Regions from separate parts of the Enterobacter chengduensis genome, predicted to be linked through region 2. Evidence: predicted binding sites of a transcription regulator. Region 2 holds the regulator's gene; the other holds the start of a gene.
The links. Region 2 encodes Fur, which represses iron uptake genes when iron is present. Its sites were predicted from a motif close to ATAATAATGAGAACNACTATCAA; they were not measured.
Positions count from the first base shown of each region.

Region 1 (9,264 bases), 1.9 Mb from region 2:
CGACCCGCGCAACACGTACGGTTCGCCGGAACAGTGGCGCGAGAAGGCGGAATCGCTGGCGAAGCTGTTTATTGAGAACTTCGAGAAGTATACCGATACCCCGGCGGGTGCTGCGCTGGTGAGCGCGGGTCCAAAACTGTAGTCCATGTCGGGTGGCGGCTTCGCCTTACCCGACCTACGAAAAAGGGTGGCTCGTGCCACCCTTTTTTTAACTCTCTTTCACCTGCCCCCGCGTCACCGGCACCGGCAGCCAGGCGCGAATGCTCAACCCACCCCGTTCGCTGGTGCCAATCTCCAGCAGCCCGTTATGGTTATCCACAATACGCTGAACAATCGCCAGGCCTAAGCCCGTACCGCTGGTGCTGCGCGCGCTGTCGCCGCGCACAAACGGCTGGAACAGATGCTTACGCTGCTCGGGCTTGATGCCCGGACCGTCGTCTTCCACCTGGAACCAGGCGCGGTTGAGTTCGGACCCGCTGCTGACCTTAATCCAGCCGTTGCCGTAGCGCGCCGCGTTGACCACCATGTTGGCAACCGCACGCTTTATAGAGAGCGGGTGCATGCGCACCTGAATCTCGCCCGCCTGAAGGTCGGTATCAATCTCGCGCTCGTAGCCGCTTTCCGCCGCCACCACTTCGCCCAGCACCGCGTTGAGATCCGCCATCTCCATCGGCATCTCCTGACCGGTGCGCAGGTAGTCGATGAACTGCTCAATGATGGCGTTACACTCTTCGATGTCCTTGTTGATGGACTCGGCGAGATAACCGTCCTCTTCTCCCATCATCTCCGTCGCCAGACGGATACGCGTCAGGGGGGTGCGCAGGTCATGGCTCACGCCCGCCATCAGCAGCGTACGGTCATCCGCCAGCTGCTTCACGCCTGCCGCCATATGGTTAAACGCGCGCGTCACCGAACGGACTTCCGAGGCGCCATACTCGCGCAGCGGAGGGGGAATAATCCCTTTACCGACCTGCAGCGCAGCGTGCTCCAGGTCGACCAGCGGTCGGTTCTGTATGCGGATAAACAGCCAGGCGCCGCCTATCGCCAGCAGCATAATCGCCAGGGTGTAGCGGAACAGCGGCGAGAAGTCGCCCTGATGGATTTCCGTCAGCGGGACGCGCACCCAGATATTGGGCGACAGCCAGGTTTTCAGCCAGACGACGGGCGAGCTTTTGTTGACCTCAACGCGCACTTCCGTCGGGCCCCCCAGCTGCTGCGCCATCTGCTGGCTGAGGAATTCGTAGTGCTGCGCCCAGCGCAGGCCGGCGTCTTCTGCCGCCTCATTTGAGTAGAGCGAAATGCCCAGCTCACGGTAGATTTCACGGCGAAACGCGGGGGGGACAACCAGCTGCGTGCCGTCCTCCAGCTGCAGTTTGTCTGTCATCAGCATACGGACTTCGTAAGCCAGGACCTTATTAAACTGCTGGAGGCTCGGCAGAATCGCAAAGTTCAGCACCACCAGGTAGGTCGTCACCAGGCTGACGAACAGCAGGGTGACGATCAGTAACAGGGTGCGGGCAAACGAGCTTCGCGGCGAGAAGCGCATTCGCCTCATGCTTTAGAGCCGTCCGGGACAAACACGTAGCCCAGACCCCATACGGTCTGAATATAACGAGGGTGCGCAGGATCTTCTTCCACCATGCGGCGCAGGCGGGAGATCTGCACGTCGATAGAGCGTTCCATTGCGGAGTATTCGCGACCGCGCGCCAGGTTCATCAGCTTGTCGCGGGAAAGCGGCTCACGCGGGTGGCTAACCAGCGCTTTCAGTACCGCAAACTCGCCGCTGGTGAGCGGCATAGGCTCGTCTTCACGGAACATCTCGCGCGTGCCGAGGTTCAGCTTGAACTTGCCGAACGCAATGACGGCTTCTTCCTGCGACGGCGCGCCCGGCAGTTCGTTCGCCTGACGGCGCAGCACGGCGCGAATACGCGCCAGCAGCTCGCGCGGGTTAAACGGTTTTGGAATGTAGTCGTCCGCGCCGATTTCGAGGCCCACGATACGGTCAACTTCCTCGCCCTTCGCCGTCACCATGATGATCGGCATCGGGTTGCTCTGGCTGCGCAGACGGCGGCAGATAGAAAGCCCGTCTTCACCTGGCAGCATCAGATCGAGCACCATCAGGTGGAAAGATTCACGGGTCAGCAGACGGTCCATCTGCTCAGCGTTCGCGACGCTACGAACCTGGAAGCCCTGCTCGGTCAGATAACGTTCCAGCAGCGCACGCAGGCGCATGTCGTCATCCACGACCAGAATTTTGTAGTTCTCTTGCATTGTGTGTACTCCCAAAGGTTCGGATAGTCTTTGTAACAGCGTATTCTAAAAAAGTGCACGTATTCGACCAGTTAATTCTGGTATAAATTCTAGTCGAAATTGTTACAAAGCATATTTAACAGCAGCTTATCTGCTCATTTCATCACATAAATCATTATTAATCCTGTCTGTTACACTGTGTGGTACGTATTGTGCGCAAGACAGAAAACCGGCAGCAAAGGCTTTACCATGAAAACGCCCCTGATCACCCGCGAAGGGTATGAAAAACTCAAAAAAGAGATGGATTACCTCTGGCGCGAAGAGCGCCCGGAAGTGACCAAGAAAGTGACCTGGGCGGCAAGCCTGGGCGATCGCAGCGAAAACGCTGACTATCAGTACAATAAAAAGCGGCTACGCGAGATTGACCGCCGGGTTCGCTATCTGACGAAGTGCCTGGAGAACCTCAAAATCGTCGATTATTCCCCGCAGCAGGAGGGCAAAGTGTTCTTCGGCGCGTGGGTGGAGATTGAAAACGACGACGGTGACACCCTGCGTTTTCGCATCGTCGGCTACGATGAAATTTTTGGTCGTAAGGATTACATCTCCATCGACTCCCCGATGGCCCGCGCGCTGCTGAAAAAGGAAGTGGGCGATCTGGCCGTCGTGCAGACCCCAGCCGGTGAAGCCAGCTGGTATGTTAATGAGATCGTCTACGTAAAATAGTCCGAGAGCGCCCTCCCCGGCTGGCATTTTGCCGTGTCAGCCCGTATAACTATCCCCTGATTTTTTCGACTCAACAGATGATAAAGCCATGATGAAAGATTCGCTCTGCCGCATTATTGCGGGTGATATTCAGGCCAGAGCCGAACAGGTAGAAGCTGCCGTTCGCCTGCTTGATGAAGGGAACACCGTGCCGTTTATTGCACGCTATCGTAAGGAAGTCACCGGCGGTCTGGACGACACGCAGCTGCGTAACCTGGAGACCCGTCTGGGCTATCTGCGCGAGCTGGAAGAACGTCGTCAGGCGATCCTCAAGTCCATCGGCGAACAGGGCAAGCTGACCGGCGAACTGGAAAGCGCCATTAACGGCACCCTGAGCAAAACCGAACTCGAAGACCTCTATCTGCCGTACAAGCCGAAGCGCCGCACGCGCGGGCAAATTGCCATCGAAGCGGGCCTTGAGCCGCTGGCCGACCTGCTGTGGAACGAACCTTCCCACGATCCGGATACCGAAGCGGCGAAATTCATCGACGCCGACAAAGGCGTCGCGGACACCAAAGCCGCCCTCGACGGCGCACGCTACATTCTGATGGAGCGCTTCGCCGAAGACGCCGCGCTGCTGGCTAAGGTGCGTGATTACCTGTGGAAGAACGCGCACATCGTCTCAACCGTCGTTGCGGGGAAAGAGGAAGAAGGCGCGAAATTCCGCGACTACTTCGATCACCACGAACCGATCTCTACGACCCCTTCACACCGCGCGCTGGCGATGTTCCGCGGCCGCAACGAAGGCGTGCTGCAGCTCTCCCTGAATGCCGACCCGCAGTTTGACGAGCCGCCGAAAGAGAGCCACTGCGAGCAGATCATTATCGATCACCTCGGCCTGCGCCTGAACAACGCCCCGGCAGACGGCTGGCGTAAAGGCGTGGTGAGCTGGACCTGGCGCATCAAGGTGCTGATGCACCTCGAAACCGAGCTGATGGGCACCGTGCGCGAGCGCGCCGAAGATGAAGCCATCAACGTCTTCGCCCGTAACCTGCACGACCTGCTGATGGCCGCCCCTGCCGGCCTGCGCGCGACCATGGGTCTCGATCCGGGTCTGCGTACCGGCGTGAAGGTGGCGGTGGTCGACGGCACCGGCAAGCTGGTCGCCACCGACACCATCTACCCGCACACCGGCCAGGCAGCGAAAGCGGCCGTCGTGGTTGCCGCTTTGTGCGAAAAATACAACGTCGAGCTGGTCGCCATCGGCAACGGCACGGCGTCCCGCGAAACCGAGCGTTTCTACCTCGACGTGCAGAAGCAGTTCCCGAAAGTGACGGCACAGAAGGTGATCGTCAGCGAAGCGGGGGCCTCGGTCTATTCCGCGTCCGAGCTGGCGGCGCAGGAGTTCCCGGATCTGGACGTTTCCCTGCGCGGCGCGGTCTCAATCGCTCGCCGTCTGCAGGATCCGCTGGCGGAGCTGGTGAAGATCGACCCGAAATCTATCGGCGTGGGCCAGTACCAGCACGACGTGAGCCAGACTCAGCTGGCGCGCAAGCTGGATGCGGTGGTGGAAGACTGCGTAAACGCCGTCGGCGTGGACCTGAACACCGCCTCCGTTCCCCTGCTGACTCGCGTGGCGGGCTTAACCCGCATGATGGCGCAGAACATCGTCGCCTGGCGCGACGAGAACGGCCAGTTCCAGAACCGTCAGCAGCTGCTCAAGGTGAGCCGTCTGGGGCCAAAAGCCTTTGAGCAGTGCGCGGGCTTCCTGCGCATCAACCACGGCGATAACCCGCTGGACGCTTCCACCGTTCACCCGGAAGCCTACCCGGTGGTGGAACGTATTCTGGCCGCCACCGAGCAGGCCCTGAAGGATCTGATGGGCGACAGCAGCGCCCTGCGCAACCTGAAGGCCGCGGACTTTACCGACGACAAATTTGGTGTACCTACCGTCACCGATATCATTAAAGAGCTGGAAAAGCCGGGCCGCGATCCGCGTCCCGAGTTTAAAACGGCCACCTTTGCTGACGGCGTGGAAACCATGAACGATCTGCTGCCCGGCATGGTGCTGGAAGGGGCGGTAACCAACGTTACCAACTTCGGCGCGTTTGTGGATATCGGCGTGCATCAGGACGGTCTGGTCCATATCTCATCCCTGGCCGACAAGTTCGTTGAAGATCCGCACACCGTGGTCAAAGCAGGCGACATCGTGAAGGTGAAAGTGCTGGAAGTGGACCTGCAGCGCAAGCGTATCGCCCTGACCATGCGTCTGGACGAGCAGCCGGGCGAAACCAACGCGCGCCGTGGCGGCAATGGCGGCGGCCGCGAGCAGCAGCGCCCGGCAGCGAAGGCGGCAAAACCGCGCGGACGTGAGGCACAGCCTGCGGGTAATAGCGCGATGATGGATGCGCTGGCGGCCGCGATGGGCAAGAAGCGCTAAGGTTGTCAATGCCCCTCACCCTAACCCTCTCCCCAAAGGGGAGAGGGGATCGCACAGTGCGGTCTTTTCTCCCTCGCTCCCATGGGGAGAGGGGAATAAAATCATATCGAAATATATGAAACCGATTGCATAGCCATATTTAAACCACCAATTATCACCCCGTTAACAAATACTCCCCTTTTCGTTTTCCCGGCACGTCAGCAAATATTGAGCAAGGTCAAACGGCCCGCAAATTAATACCGTAAACAACATTCCGTCACAGTTTTAATATTGCTGATAAAAACTATTCTCATTATCATCCCATAGTAGATAATTTAACCTTTCGTGGAATCAGGCGTTATGCAATTCACTCCAGACAGTGCGTGGAAAATTACCGGTTTTACCCGCGAAATTAGCCCGGCCTATCGGCAAAAGCTGCTGTCGCTGGGCATGCTGCCCGGCTCGTCATTTCAGGTCGTGCGCGTGGCGCCGTTAGGTGACCCGGTTCACATCGAAACCCGGCGCGTGAATCTGGTCCTGCGTAAGAAAGACCTCGCGTTAATAGAAGTCGAAGCGTTATCCCGATAACAAGCCAGCGGTTTCAGTGAGTCTAAAAAAATGAAAAAGTTAACGATTGGCTTAATTGGCAATCCTAATTCCGGCAAGACAACGCTTTTTAACCAGCTGACCGGGGCGCGCCAGCGCGTGGGCAACTGGGCGGGCGTGACGGTTGAGCGTAAAGAAGGCCAGTTCACGACAACGGACAACCAGGTCACCCTGGTTGATCTTCCCGGCACCTACTCCCTTACCACCATTTCGTCGCAAACCTCGCTCGATGAGCAAATTGCCTGCCACTACATTCTGAGCGGTGACGCTGACCTGCTGATCAACGTGGTCGACGCCTCCAACCTCGAGCGCAACCTCTACCTGACGCTGCAGCTGCTGGAGCTGGGTATTCCCTGCATCGTGGCGCTCAACATGCTCGACATTGCGGAGAAACAAAAGCTGCGCATCGACGTCGATGCGCTCTCCGCGCGCCTGGGCTGCCCGGTGGTCCCGCTGGTCTCGACGCGCGCTCGCGGTATTGATGCCCTGAAGCTGGCGATCGATCGCCACGCGGGCAATCGCGACGTTGAGCTGGTGCATTACGCTCAGCCGCTGCTGCGTGAAGCCGATCTGCTGGCGCAGGAGATGGACAAAAGCATGCCTGCGAAACAGCGCCTGTGGCTGGGCCTGCAGATGCTGGAAGGGGATATTTACAGCCGCGCCTACGCCGGGCATGCGGCAGATAAGCTGGACGCGACGGTGGCCCGTCTCAGCGACGAGCTGGACGACCCGGCGCTGCACATCGCCGATGCGCGTTACCAGGCCATCGCCTCGATTTGCGACGTGGTCAGTAACGCACTCACGGCAGAACCCAGCCGCTTCACGGCGGCGGTGGATAAGGTGGTGCTTAACCGCTTCCTCGGTTTGCCCATCTTCCTGCTGGTGATGTACGTGATGTTCCTGCTCGCCATCAACATCGGCGGCGCGCTCCAGCCGATTTTTGACGCCGGTTCCGTCGCGATCTTCGTACACGGGATTCAGTGGGTAGGCTACACCCTGCACTTCCCGGAATGGTTAACCATCTTCCTCGCGCAGGGGATCGGCGGCGGTATCAATACCGTTCTGCCGCTGGTGCCGCAGATTGGCATGATGTATCTGTTCCTCTCGTTCCTGGAAGATTCCGGCTACATGGCGCGCGCCGCGTTCGTGATGGACCGCCTGATGCAGGCCCTGGGTCTGCCCGGCAAATCCTTCGTTCCGCTGATTGTCGGCTTCGGCTGCAACGTGCCGTCGGTGATGGGCGCGCGCACCCTGGATGCACCGCGCGAGCGTCTGATGACCATCATGATGGCGCCGTTTATGTCCTGCGGCGCCCGTCTGGCCATCTTCGCCGTCTTTGCCGCCGCCTTCTTTGGGCAGCAGGGCGCGCTGGCGGTCTTCTCGCTGTACGTGCTGGGCATCGTGATGGCCATTCTCACGGGTCTGATGCTGAAACACACCATTATGCGCGGTGAAGCCTCGCCGTTCGTGATGGAGCTGCCGGTATATCACGTGCCGCATCTGAAAAGCCTGGTCATCCAGACCTGGCAGCGCCTGAAAGGCTTTGTCCTGCGCGCCGGTAAGGTGATTGTCATCGTCAGCATTTTCCTGAGCGCGCTGAACAGCTTCACCCTCAGCGGGCAGGCGGCAGATAACATCAACGACTCTGCTCTCGCCTCCGTCAGCCGCGTCATCACCCCGGTCTTCAAACCGATTGGCGTACATGAGGATAACTGGCAGGCGACCGTCGGGCTGTTCACCGGCGCGATGGCGAAAGAGGTGGTTGTCGGCACCCTGAACACGCTTTACACCGCGGAGAACATTCAGGAACAGGAATTTGATCCGGCCGCGTTTCACCTCGGTGACGAACTGCTGGGTGCCGTAGAGGAGACCTGGCAGAGCCTGAAGGACACCTTCAGCCTGAGCGTGCTGGCGAACCCGATTGAGGCCAGCAAAGGCGACGGCGAAATGGCGACCGGTGCCATGGGCGTGATGGGCGAGAAATTTGGCAGCGCGTCCGCGGCCTACAGCTATCTCATCTTCGTTCTGCTCTACATTCCGTGCATCTCGGTGATGGGGGCAATTGCCCGCGAATCCAGCCGCGGCTGGATGGGCTTCTCCATCCTGTGGGGGCTGAATATCGCCTACTCGCTGGCGACGCTGTTTTATCAGACCGTTAACTTCAGCCAGCACCCGCGCTACAGCCTGATCTGCATTCTCGCGGTCGTGCTGTTTAACGCGATCGTGCTCGGCCTGCTGCGCCGGGCACGCAGCCGCGTCGACATCGACCTGCTGGCAAACTGTAAAACCGCCGCGACCTGCTGCAGCAGTCCGGCTGGCGACTGTCACTAAGGAGCACACCACATGGCATCGTTGATTCAGGTTCGTGACCTGCTGGCGCTGCAGGGGCGGATGGAGGCGAAACAGCTGAGCCTCAGCCTGCATACGCCGCAGCCGATGATCGATGCCATGCTGGAAAGACTGGAGGCCATGGGGAAAGCCGTGCGGATTCAGGAAGACGCAGACGGCTGTCTCTCCGGCAGCTGTAAAAGCTGTCCGGAAGGCAAGGCCTGCCTCAGGGAGTGGTGGGCGCTGCGTTAGCAAAGCCAGGCATCGCTGCCTGGCTTTATCGTATTACTTGTAGACGTCCGCCGTTGCACGCACGTTTTTGGTCTGTTTTTCAGCGCTGGTGACAACGTAGTACGTTCCGCCCAGCTCATCCGCTTTCTTCGACAGCTCTTTTCTCGCGTCCATCGGCGCGGTGGTGTCAGACGTAGAAATCTCACCAATTTTCGTCAGATTCATTCCGGCAACTTTATCTTTTTCCAGCTCTTTTGCCGCAAAGACGCCAAAGGACAGTGACCCAATAACCAGAGAAGTGACAATACCTGTAACAAGTTTCATAGCCTGACTCTCCATAGGATTGTTGTTTTGATTATCGTAGGCAGAACAACCGCAACGACATCTCGAGTATGGTTGCGGTGTGTTACTTTTTCCAGGCTGGATAGAAAATAATCAGTCTAAACGTTGACTTAACGCAACGAGCGCTGAACAAAACTCCGTCGGATGAGAGATAAACGGGGCATGCGCGGCTTTGGCAATGACCTGCGATTCGCTGTCCGGCCAGAGCGCATCCAGAAGCGGAACCACTTTGCGCGGGACCAGGCCGTCAAGATAGCCATAGATACGCAGATGCGGCATCGCCAGCGCGGCCAGCGGCTCGCGCAGGTCGACCGTTTTCAGGATTTCTAGACCGCCGTTGAGCACCCCAACGTCCGGCATCGGCAAAGAGAGCACCACCTGCTTCA
Region 1 is NZ_CP043318.1:4,692,247-4,701,510, forward strand. It holds gene pckA (phosphoenolpyruvate carboxykinase (ATP)) at 1-142, shown strand, start outside; gene envZ (two-component system sensor histidine kinase EnvZ) at 209-1,555, opposite strand; gene ompR (osmolarity response regulator transcription factor OmpR) at 1,552-2,271, opposite strand; gene greB (transcription elongation factor GreB) at 2,500-2,973, shown strand; gene FY206_RS22820 (Tex family protein) at 3,062-5,392, shown strand; gene feoA (ferrous iron transporter A) at 5,732-5,959, shown strand; gene feoB (Fe(2+) transporter permease subunit FeoB) at 5,990-8,308, shown strand; gene feoC ([Fe-S]-dependent transcriptional repressor FeoC) at 8,321-8,557, shown strand; gene FY206_RS22840 (YdgH/BhsA/McbA-like domain containing protein) at 8,591-8,860, opposite strand; gene bioH (pimeloyl-ACP methyl ester esterase BioH) at 8,972-9,264, opposite strand, start outside.
Region 1: a site for Fur is predicted at 5,669-5,691, ahead of feoA (ferrous iron transporter A). Genes of this name have one in related genera too.

Region 2 (9,264 bases):
CCGGGGGTGCTGTGCGTGGTCCCGGGCGAAGTCTGGGGCGGCTCCGTGCTGCGCTACTTTACCGCGCTGGAAGAAGGCATCAACCTGCTGCCGGGCTTTGCGCCAGAGCTGCAGGGCGTGTACGTCGAAGAGTGTGAGGGGCGCAAACAGGTTCGCTGCAACGTCATTAAACAACCCGCCGCTCGGCCCGCGCTGCTGAAAGGAGAGACAGTATGAGTAAGTCTAACAAGATGGGCGTGGTGCAGCTGACCATCCTCACCATGGTCAACATGATGGGGTCCGGGATCATCATGCTGCCCACCAAGCTGGCCGAAGTGGGCACCATTTCGATTATCTCCTGGCTGGTGACGGCTGTGGGGTCAATGGCGCTGGCGTGGGCGTTTGCCAAGTGCGGCATGTTCAGCCGCAAGTCCGGCGGGATGGGTGGCTATGCCGAATACGCCTTTGGCAAGTCGGGCAACTTTATGGCCAACTATACCTACGGCGTGTCGCTGCTGATCGCCAACGTGGCGATTGCCATCTCCGCCGTGGGCTACGGGACGGAGCTGTTTGGCGCGACGCTCAGCCCGGTCCAGATTGGGCTGGCGACCATCGGGGTGCTGTGGATCTGCACCGTGGCTAACTTTGGCGGCGCGCGTATCACCGGACAGCTCAGCAGCATCACCGTCTGGGGCGTGATTATTCCGGTTGTCGGCCTGTGCGTCATCGGCTGGTTCTGGTTCAGCCCGACCCTGTACGCCAACTCCTGGAACCCGCACCATGTGCCGTTCTTTACCGCGGTCGGCTCTTCTATCGCCATGACGCTCTGGGCCTTCCTGGGTCTGGAATCGGCCTGCGCGAACGCGGAAGTGGTAGAAAACCCTGAGAAGAACGTGCCGATTGCGGTCCTCGGCGGCACGCTCGGCGCGGCGGCGATCTATATCGTCTCGACGAACGTGATTGCGGGCATCGTGCCGAATATGGATCTGGCTAACTCCACGGCGCCGTTCGGGCTGGCCTTCGCCCAGATGTTCACCCCGGAAGTGGGGAAAGTGATTATGGGCCTGATGGTGATGTCCTGCTGCGGTTCGCTTCTCGGCTGGCAGTTCACCATCGCGCAGGTGTTTAAATCCTCGGCTGACGAAGGCTACTTCCCGAAAATCTTCTCCCGCGTGACCAAAGCGGATGCGCCGGTGCAGGGCATGCTGGCGATCGTGATTTTCCAGAGCGGATTGTCGCTGATGACCATCAGCCCGTCGCTGAACAGCCAGTTCAACGTGCTGGTCAACCTGGCGGTGGTGACGAACATCATTCCGTACATTCTGTCGATGGCCGCGCTGGTGATTATTCAGAAGGTCGCGAAGGTGGATCCGGGCAAAGCGAGAGTGGCGAATATCGTGGCGCTGATTGGGGCAATCTACAGCTTCTACGCGCTCTACTCGTCCGGCGAGGAAGCGATGCTCTACGGCGCGATGGTGACCTTTATGGGCTGGACGCTGTACGGTCTGGTGTCACCGCGGTTTGAGTTGAAGAACAAACATAGTTAGGTCAAAGCAAAACGGCAACCCGAGGGTTGCCGTTTTTAATGTTTTCTCCCTCTCCCCGTGGGAGAGGGCCGGGGTGAGGGCATCAGCCCGCACCAAACACCACTTACGCGTTTTTCAGCACTTCGCTGACAATCTCTACCGCTTCTTTCTCAATCTGCTGGCGATGCTCAGCGCCGAGGAAGCTTTCGCAATAGATTTTATACGCGTCTTCCGTACCGGACGGACGCGCGGCGAACCAGCCGTTGTCGGTCATCACTTTCAGACCGCCGATGGAGGCGCCGTTGCCCGGTGCCGCCGTCAGACGCGCGGTGATCGGGTCGCCTGCCAGAGTGCTTGCGCTGACCATCTCCGGAGAGAGTTTAGACAGGGCCGCTTTCTGGGCTGAGGTCGCGCTGGCCTGGATACGGTTGTAGCTTGGCGCACCGAAGCGTGCCGCCAGGTCATTGTAATGTTCCTGCGGGTTTTTACCGGTGACCGCGGTGATTTCCGCCGCCAGCAGGCACATGATGATGCCGTCTTTATCGGTTGACCATGGCGTGCCGTCGAAGCGCAGGAAGGATGCCCCGGCGCTCTCTTCGCCACCAAAACCAAAGCTGCCGTCGTGCAGACCGTCAACGAACCATTTGAAGCCCACCGGCACTTCCACCAGCTTGCGGCCCAGCGCGTCAACCACGCGGTCGATCATCGCGGAGGAAACCAGCGTTTTACCGACGGCCACCTCTTTGCCCCACTGCGGACGATGCTGGAACAGGTAGTTGATCGCCACGGCCAGATAATGGTTCGGGTTCATCAGCCCGGCAGGGGTGACGATGCCGTGACGGTCATAATCCGGGTCGTTCGCAAACGCCAGGTCGAATTTATCGCGCAGCGCCAGCAGGCCCGCCATCGCGCACTCGGAGGAGCAGTCCATGCGGATCGCGCCGTCTTTGTCCAGATGCATAAAGCGGAAGGTCTGATCGACGTGATCGTTCACGATGGTCAGATCCAGCTTGTAGTGCTCGGCGATGCGCTTCCAGTATTCGATACCGGAGCCGCCCAGCGGATCCACGCCCAGCTTCAGGCCGGCTTTCTGGATTGCCGCCATATCGACGATATCCGCCAGCCCTTCCACGAACGGCTGAACCAGATCCTGCTCTTTCACGTGGCCCGACGCCATGGCCGCATCCAGAGAAATGCGGTTCACGCCTTTCAAACCATCAGCCAGAAGCGCGTTCGCACGATCTTCCACCACTTTGGTGACGTTGGTGTCTGCCGGACCGCCGTTAGGCGGATTGTATTTGATACCACCGTCTTCCGGCGGGTTGTGGGATGGCGTGATAACGATACCGTCAGCCAGCGCGCCACCTTTTTTGTTGTGCACCAGGATGGCGTTAGAGACCGCAGGCGTTGGGGTGAAGCCGTTGTTCTCCTGAACAATCACGTCGACACCGTTTGCCGCCAGCACTTCCAGCACGGAGATGAACGCCGGTTCAGACAGCGCATGGGTGTCTTTCCCCACGTAGCACGGACCGGTAACGCCGTTTTTAGCGCGCTCTTCCGCAATGGCCTGAGCAATGGCCAGAATGTGCGGTTCGTTAAAGCTATGGCGTGCCGCGCTGCCGCGGTGGCCGGATGTACCAAACTTCACTGCGTGTTCTGCGTTGCCCACGACCGGTTTCAGCACGTAATACTGCGCGGTCAGCTGAGCGACGTTAATCAAATCGCTTTGTTGTGCAGGTTGGCCTGCACGGCTGTGATTTGCCATTACCGGGTCCTTCTGATGCAAGGGTTAAATTGTACCGCAAACCTTTTCAATCAATTCCGCAGGGAACTGCATGGACTGCATGATGTGTTCAATCATGCTGCACTTGCGGCCCGTGTTGGTATTGGTGATCACCCAGTATGGGGTGCCAGGGACATGTTTAGGTTTGGTTTGGTTGCCATTTTGCAGCAGCGTCTGCTCGTCGCCCGCGAAATAGACGCGGGTACGGCCGTGCAGCGACTCGGTCGCCTCAGCAAACGCTTTGTTATCCAGGGAATAAAGTGTAGACAGCACCAGCATAAAACGGTTAACCGCCTTTTTCTGCTCAGCGTATTCGTCGGAGAGCAGCAGTTCGCGCACCGCGCGGACTTTATCTTTTACCGGCGTCACGGCAGGTTTTGCTTGTGCAACAACGCTCGGCTGAGACACGACATCTTTGGTGACTGGGGTAGCAGGCTGTGAAGCGGCGGAAATTTTAAGCATGCGCCGTAAAATGTCGGACGCGCTCTCCCCGATATGCCGCGTCTGGCTGGCAATATACTGATAGAGTTCGTCATCAACTTCGATTGTTTTCATCTTAATCCAGTGCGATATCTTATCTGAATACAAGTCATTGGGATTATAAGGTCAAATCCCAACAGCGGATAGCGTCAAACCAGGTTGGCGGCAAAAGTCAGATTAAACTGGAACCTTGCGGCCGGGCGGCAGAATGGTCAACATGATACCCTAACCTGACATACGTAAAAAAAGAACTTTGCCATGAAATTGAATACCCGAGCGCAAACTGCACAATCGCCGAACAATAATTCTCCCATCGTACTGGTTCACGGCCTTTTTGGCAGCCTGGATAACCTCGGCGTGCTGGCGCGCGATCTGGTTACCGACCACGATATTGTGCAGGTCGATATGCGCAATCACGGTCTTTCCGGGCGTTCGGACGAGATGACCTACGCCGCGATGGCGCACGACCTGCTGGATACGCTGGACGCCAACGGTCTGCAAAAGGTGACGCTCATTGGGCATTCAATGGGGGGCAAAGCGGTAATGGCCCTGACGGCGCTGGCGCCGGAGCGTATCAGCGGCCTAGTGGTGATTGACGTCGCGCCCGTGGATTATGACGTCCGCCGTCACGACGAGATTTTTGCCGCCATTGATGCGGTCACAGAAGCGGGTGTCGCGACACGCCAACAGGCGGCTGCCGTCATGCGTGAGCATCTTGATGAAGAGGGCGTCGTGCAGTTTCTGCTGAAGTCGTTTGTTGACGGACAGTGGCGTTTTAACGTGCCGGTACTCTGGGACCAGTACAACAATATCGTAGGCTGGGAAAGCGTCCCCGCCTGGCCGCACCCTACCCTCTTCATTCGCGGCGGTCACTCCCCTTACGTTACCGATGCGTACCGCGACGCCATACTGGCGCAATTCCCGCAGGCTCGCGCCCACGTGATTGCCGGTGCCGGACACTGGGTGCATGCGGAAAAACCGGAAGCCGTTCTGCGCGCCATCCGCCGCTATCTCGCTGATACGGCAAATTGATTAAAAAGGAAGCGACTGGAAGACTGCGGGCTTCCAGTCGTTGGCGTGCCGTTTTTGGTGATGTATGATGGCGCGCTTATCGCCCGGGCATTAGCAGGGCGGCGTGTTTCCCCCGAAGTCTCAGAATCATGGCCAAAGAACAAACGGACCGTACGACACTAGATCTGTTCGCGAACGAGCGTCGCCCGGGACGACCCAAGACGAATCCGCTTTCGCGCGATGAACAGCTGCGTATCAATAAACGCAACCAGCTTAAACGCGATAAAAATCGTGGGCTTAAGCGTGTCGAACTGAAGCTGAACGCCGACGCCGTCGATGCGCTTAACGAGCTGGCCGACGCGCGAAATATCAGCCGCAGCGAGCTCATTGAAGAGATGCTGATCGCCCAGCTTGAGACGTTACGCCGCCAGGCATAAGTCTGAAAATCCCCTTTATCGCCCTTTTCATGTAGCACAGAGTGCAGTCCTGCGCGATAGCTGTTTCCGCAGGGTTGCCAGTTCTGCTATTATTGCCCTTATCCGTGGCCGAATTGCGCCACCATACTATTAAGTTTCAAGAGGTTATTTTACTCATGGCAATCATCGGCATTTTCTTTGGCAGTGATACCGGCAATACCGAAAATATCGCAAAAAACATTCAGAAACAGCTCGGTAAAGACGTTGCTGATGTGCATGACATCGCCAAGAGCAGCAAAGAAGATCTGGAAGGCTATGACATTCTGCTGCTGGGTATCCCAACCTGGTACTACGGTGAAGCCCAGTGCGACTGGGATGATTTCTTCCCGACGCTGGAAGAAGTGGACTTCAACGGTAAGCTGGTCGCCCTGTTTGGCTGCGGCGATCAGGAAGACTACGCCGAATACTTCTGTGATGCGCTGGGCACCATCCGCGATATCATTGAGCCGAATGGCGCGGTTATCGTAGGCCACTGGCCGACCGCCGGTTACCACTTCGAAGCCTCTAAAGGCCTGGCCGATGACGATCACTTCGTGGGTCTGGCCATCGACGAAGACCGCCAGCCAGAACTGACCGCCGAGCGCGTTGAGAAGTGGGTGAAGCAGATCCGTGAAGAACTTCACCTGGACGCGATTCTTAACGCCTGATTTTTATCGCGGCGCAACCGCGGTTGCGCCCATGCCCCAGGTCAAACCGATTAAATTAATTGCTACAATCTTTTAACTTTTTCGCCCAGACCTGTACAATGTCTCCCTGATAAAATGGGTTTTCCATTGAGCAAGTTTGTTGGTGATACCCCATTTTTATAAGCATATTTTGCCTGAGACTTGCAGTTTTCATTTAGCCATGGCAGTTCTATAATGAGACGCATTATCCCAAGTGCATTTTCTGTCACTTCCTACAGAAGTGAATCGTTTAGCAACAGGACAGATTCCGCATGACTGACAACAATACCGCATTAAAGAAGGCTGGCCTGAAAGTTACGCTTCCTCGGTTAAAAATCCTCGAAGTGCTTCAGGGTCCAGACAATCACCATGTCAGTGCGGAAGACCTTTATAAACGTCTTATCGACATGGGTGAAGAGATTGGGCTGGCTACCGTTTATCGCGTGCTGAACCAGTTTGATGACGCGGGCATTGTTACCCGTCATAATTTCGAGGGCGGTAAATCTGTCTTCGAACTGACCCAGCAGCAGCACCACGATCACCTGATCTGCCTCGACTGCGGCAAGGTCATTGAATTTAGCGATGACTCCATCGAAGCGCGCCAGCGTGAAATCGCCGCGCGTCACGGCATCCGTCTGACCAACCACAGCCTGTACCTTTACGGTCACTGTGCTGAAGGCGATTGCCGCGAAGACGACCATGCGCACGATGCGAAATAATCGAGTGTTTATACTCTGAGCCAGCCGTAAGGTTGGCTTTTTTTTGCCTTAAAAAGCCCGGTAAGCGCAGCGCCACCGGGCGTAAAACAGCTCATTAGTTATTATTGCTGCGAATTTCCTGCCAGATCTTATCGCAACGCTTCGCCACTTCCTGATCGTTACCGGTTTTACGCGCCTGAATACAGGCCTGGTAATCCATCACGCGGACGTTCTCCTGCGTCGCGAACTGCTCATGCGCTTTCTCTTTCTTGAGCACGTTCAGCACGCTCTGACAGGCTTCAATTTTTTCCGGCGAGCCCTCTGCAGTATTTATGCAGGCGCTATACGCCTCCTTCAGACGGGAGTCTTCTTTCGGTGCCTGCGTCTGGGTACACGCCACCAGCCCCGACGCCAGCAGCGCGACGATTACGATTTTTTTCATCATGTGCAGTCTCCATACCGGCGGGGCTCAGCCCGCCGGACGATTCATCAGAAGATGGTGAATGGGGCAATAACCATGAATTTCACGTCACGTTCATCCTGGAAGATGTTGCCGTAGCCGCCCGCATAGCTTGGGATATCGGAGTGGTTGTCGTACTGGGTGAAGTGCAGTTTGAACATCGTCCCTTTCGCGCGGCCATCCTGCAGGGTATAGATAGCATCAAGGCTGTAGGAAGACTCTTTCAGGCGATAGTTGGGATCGTAGTATGCGTCCGGCGTTGCCATATCGGCAGGTTTTGCATCCCAGGCGTAAGCGTAAGAAGCGCCCACCGCCCAGCCAGGCAGGTTCCAGTTTTTCAGGTCGTACATGGCGCCGAAGAAGACCGCTTTCTCGCCGTCGGCGTTGAAGTCTGAACGGTTATCCCACCAGATATCAAGACGACCGTTGGATGAGGCATAGGTCGGGGTCATACGCTGCAGGAAGTAGCCCTGCTGCCCTTCCGCCTTCACCCATGTGCCTTCCAGACGCAAATCAACCTGACCGACCTTATAGCCGAAGGTTAACGCCTGCAGCCACGCGGTGCCGTCATAAATGTCATTGACGCCGCCGTCGCTGACCTTGTCACGCGTACCGTAGAACTGGTAGCTGGTGCTCAGCGGGCTGCCTGCGATATCAAATTTGTAGCTGGCTTTAGCAAAATACTGATCGATATAGCCTTCCGCCTGACCAAATGCGGCTTCCAGTACCAGATCGTTTTTGAAGTCATACTTCGCGCCCAGCGAGTGCAGGTAATCGACTTTGGTTTTCTTATCGTTCTGGTAGAACTTGTCCATCTCAATGTGCCACGGTGCTTTATACTCGTTGGTCCACATATAGGAGAAGCTCAGCGCCCCCGCATCACCGTAGTCAAAGTTAGCCCCGGCTTCCGCCCCCTGATAGGTGCCCGGCATAAAGCTCCAGTGCGGGGCTAACAGGGTCTGGCCGGTTGGCTGGATGTATCCGCCGCGCGCCCATACCGGACCGTACTTAAATTTCGCAGCCGCTTTGTAAAGGCTGATACCGCTCTTATCCCCGGACCAGTCTTCATCATAGGCTTTGTTGCTGGAGGAGAAGGCGATTTCGTTCGGGTGGCCGCTGTCGCCGTTTTCCGCCATTTCGATTGCGGTAAACGCAGCAATATCCAGACCGAACATATCGGCGGCATAGCCTGACTGGAAGTCCAGGTTGGCGTTCCAGGTGGAGTGTGAAAGGTTGGTTTTATATTTGTCTTCGTTGACGTCTTTACGGTCACGCTCGCGCTGCCAGTAATAGATACCGCCCGTGAGGGTAGAATCGTCGATGAACCCTGCCGCTTTCGCTTCTGGCGTCACCACCAGGCCCGACATTGCTGTCACACCGGCAATAGCCAGCGCCAGCGCACTACGTTTGCCACTGAACGTACGCATAGATTATTCCTCTTTGACGAATTAAAACGCCTGAAACGGCGTAAATAAAAAAGACCAAATGGTCAGGGGTAGTTTTAAATACCCTCGAATTAACTACCGTCTTTAGGTTATTTTTCGCGACGCGAATTATCAATGCTTTTCAGCGGGCAAAAGTCAGGATTATGACGAAGTGCACATAATTGGTAGTGCTTTGTAACATTTGCAGTAAAGCGAGGAATGACGGGGAATTGTCAGGTATTTCAGTTAGTAGACGCGGGATTACTTTTCTTTTTTATAACCTTTTTGATTTTCGTAATGACACAAACTTTTTTTTGAAAAATAAGTAGCACCTCATTGACCTGTTATTTTCATAAGGCTGCTTTAGGCCCTGGCTTAATACCCTGATCGTTATATAAAAAAACGCCGCATAGTGCGGCGTTTGTCTCTCATTGACCAGAGCAGCAATATTATTCGCCGATCTTCGTCCAGGTGTCACGCAGGCCGACGGTACGGTTAAATACCGGTTTTTCCGCCGTGCTGTAACGGCTGTCCAGGCAGAAGTAACCTTCGCGTTCAAACTGGAACGCTTTGCCTGCTTCAGCCGCTTTCAGGGACGGCTCAGCGTAGCCCTGCTTGATGACCAGAGATTCCGGATTGATGGTCGCCAGGAAGTCTTCCGCCGCACCTGGGTTAGGCACGCTGAACAGACGATCGTACAGACGGATCTCTACCGGCAGCGCGTGAGATGCGCTCACCCAGTGAATAACGCCTTTCACCTTG
Region 2 is NZ_CP043318.1:1,522,675-1,531,938, reverse strand. It holds gene speF (ornithine decarboxylase SpeF) at 1-216, shown strand, start outside; gene potE (putrescine-ornithine antiporter) at 213-1,526, shown strand; gene pgm (phosphoglucomutase (alpha-D-glucose-1,6-bisphosphate-dependent)) at 1,630-3,270, opposite strand; gene seqA (replication initiation negative regulator SeqA) at 3,295-3,843, opposite strand; gene ybfF (esterase) at 4,027-4,800, shown strand; gene ybfE (LexA regulated protein) at 4,929-5,216, shown strand; gene fldA (flavodoxin FldA) at 5,372-5,902, shown strand; gene fur (ferric iron uptake transcriptional regulator) at 6,193-6,639, shown strand; gene chiQ (ChiQ/YbfN family lipoprotein) at 6,734-7,060, opposite strand; gene chiP (chitoporin ChiP) at 7,108-8,505, opposite strand; gene glnS (glutamine--tRNA ligase) at 8,952-9,264, opposite strand, start outside.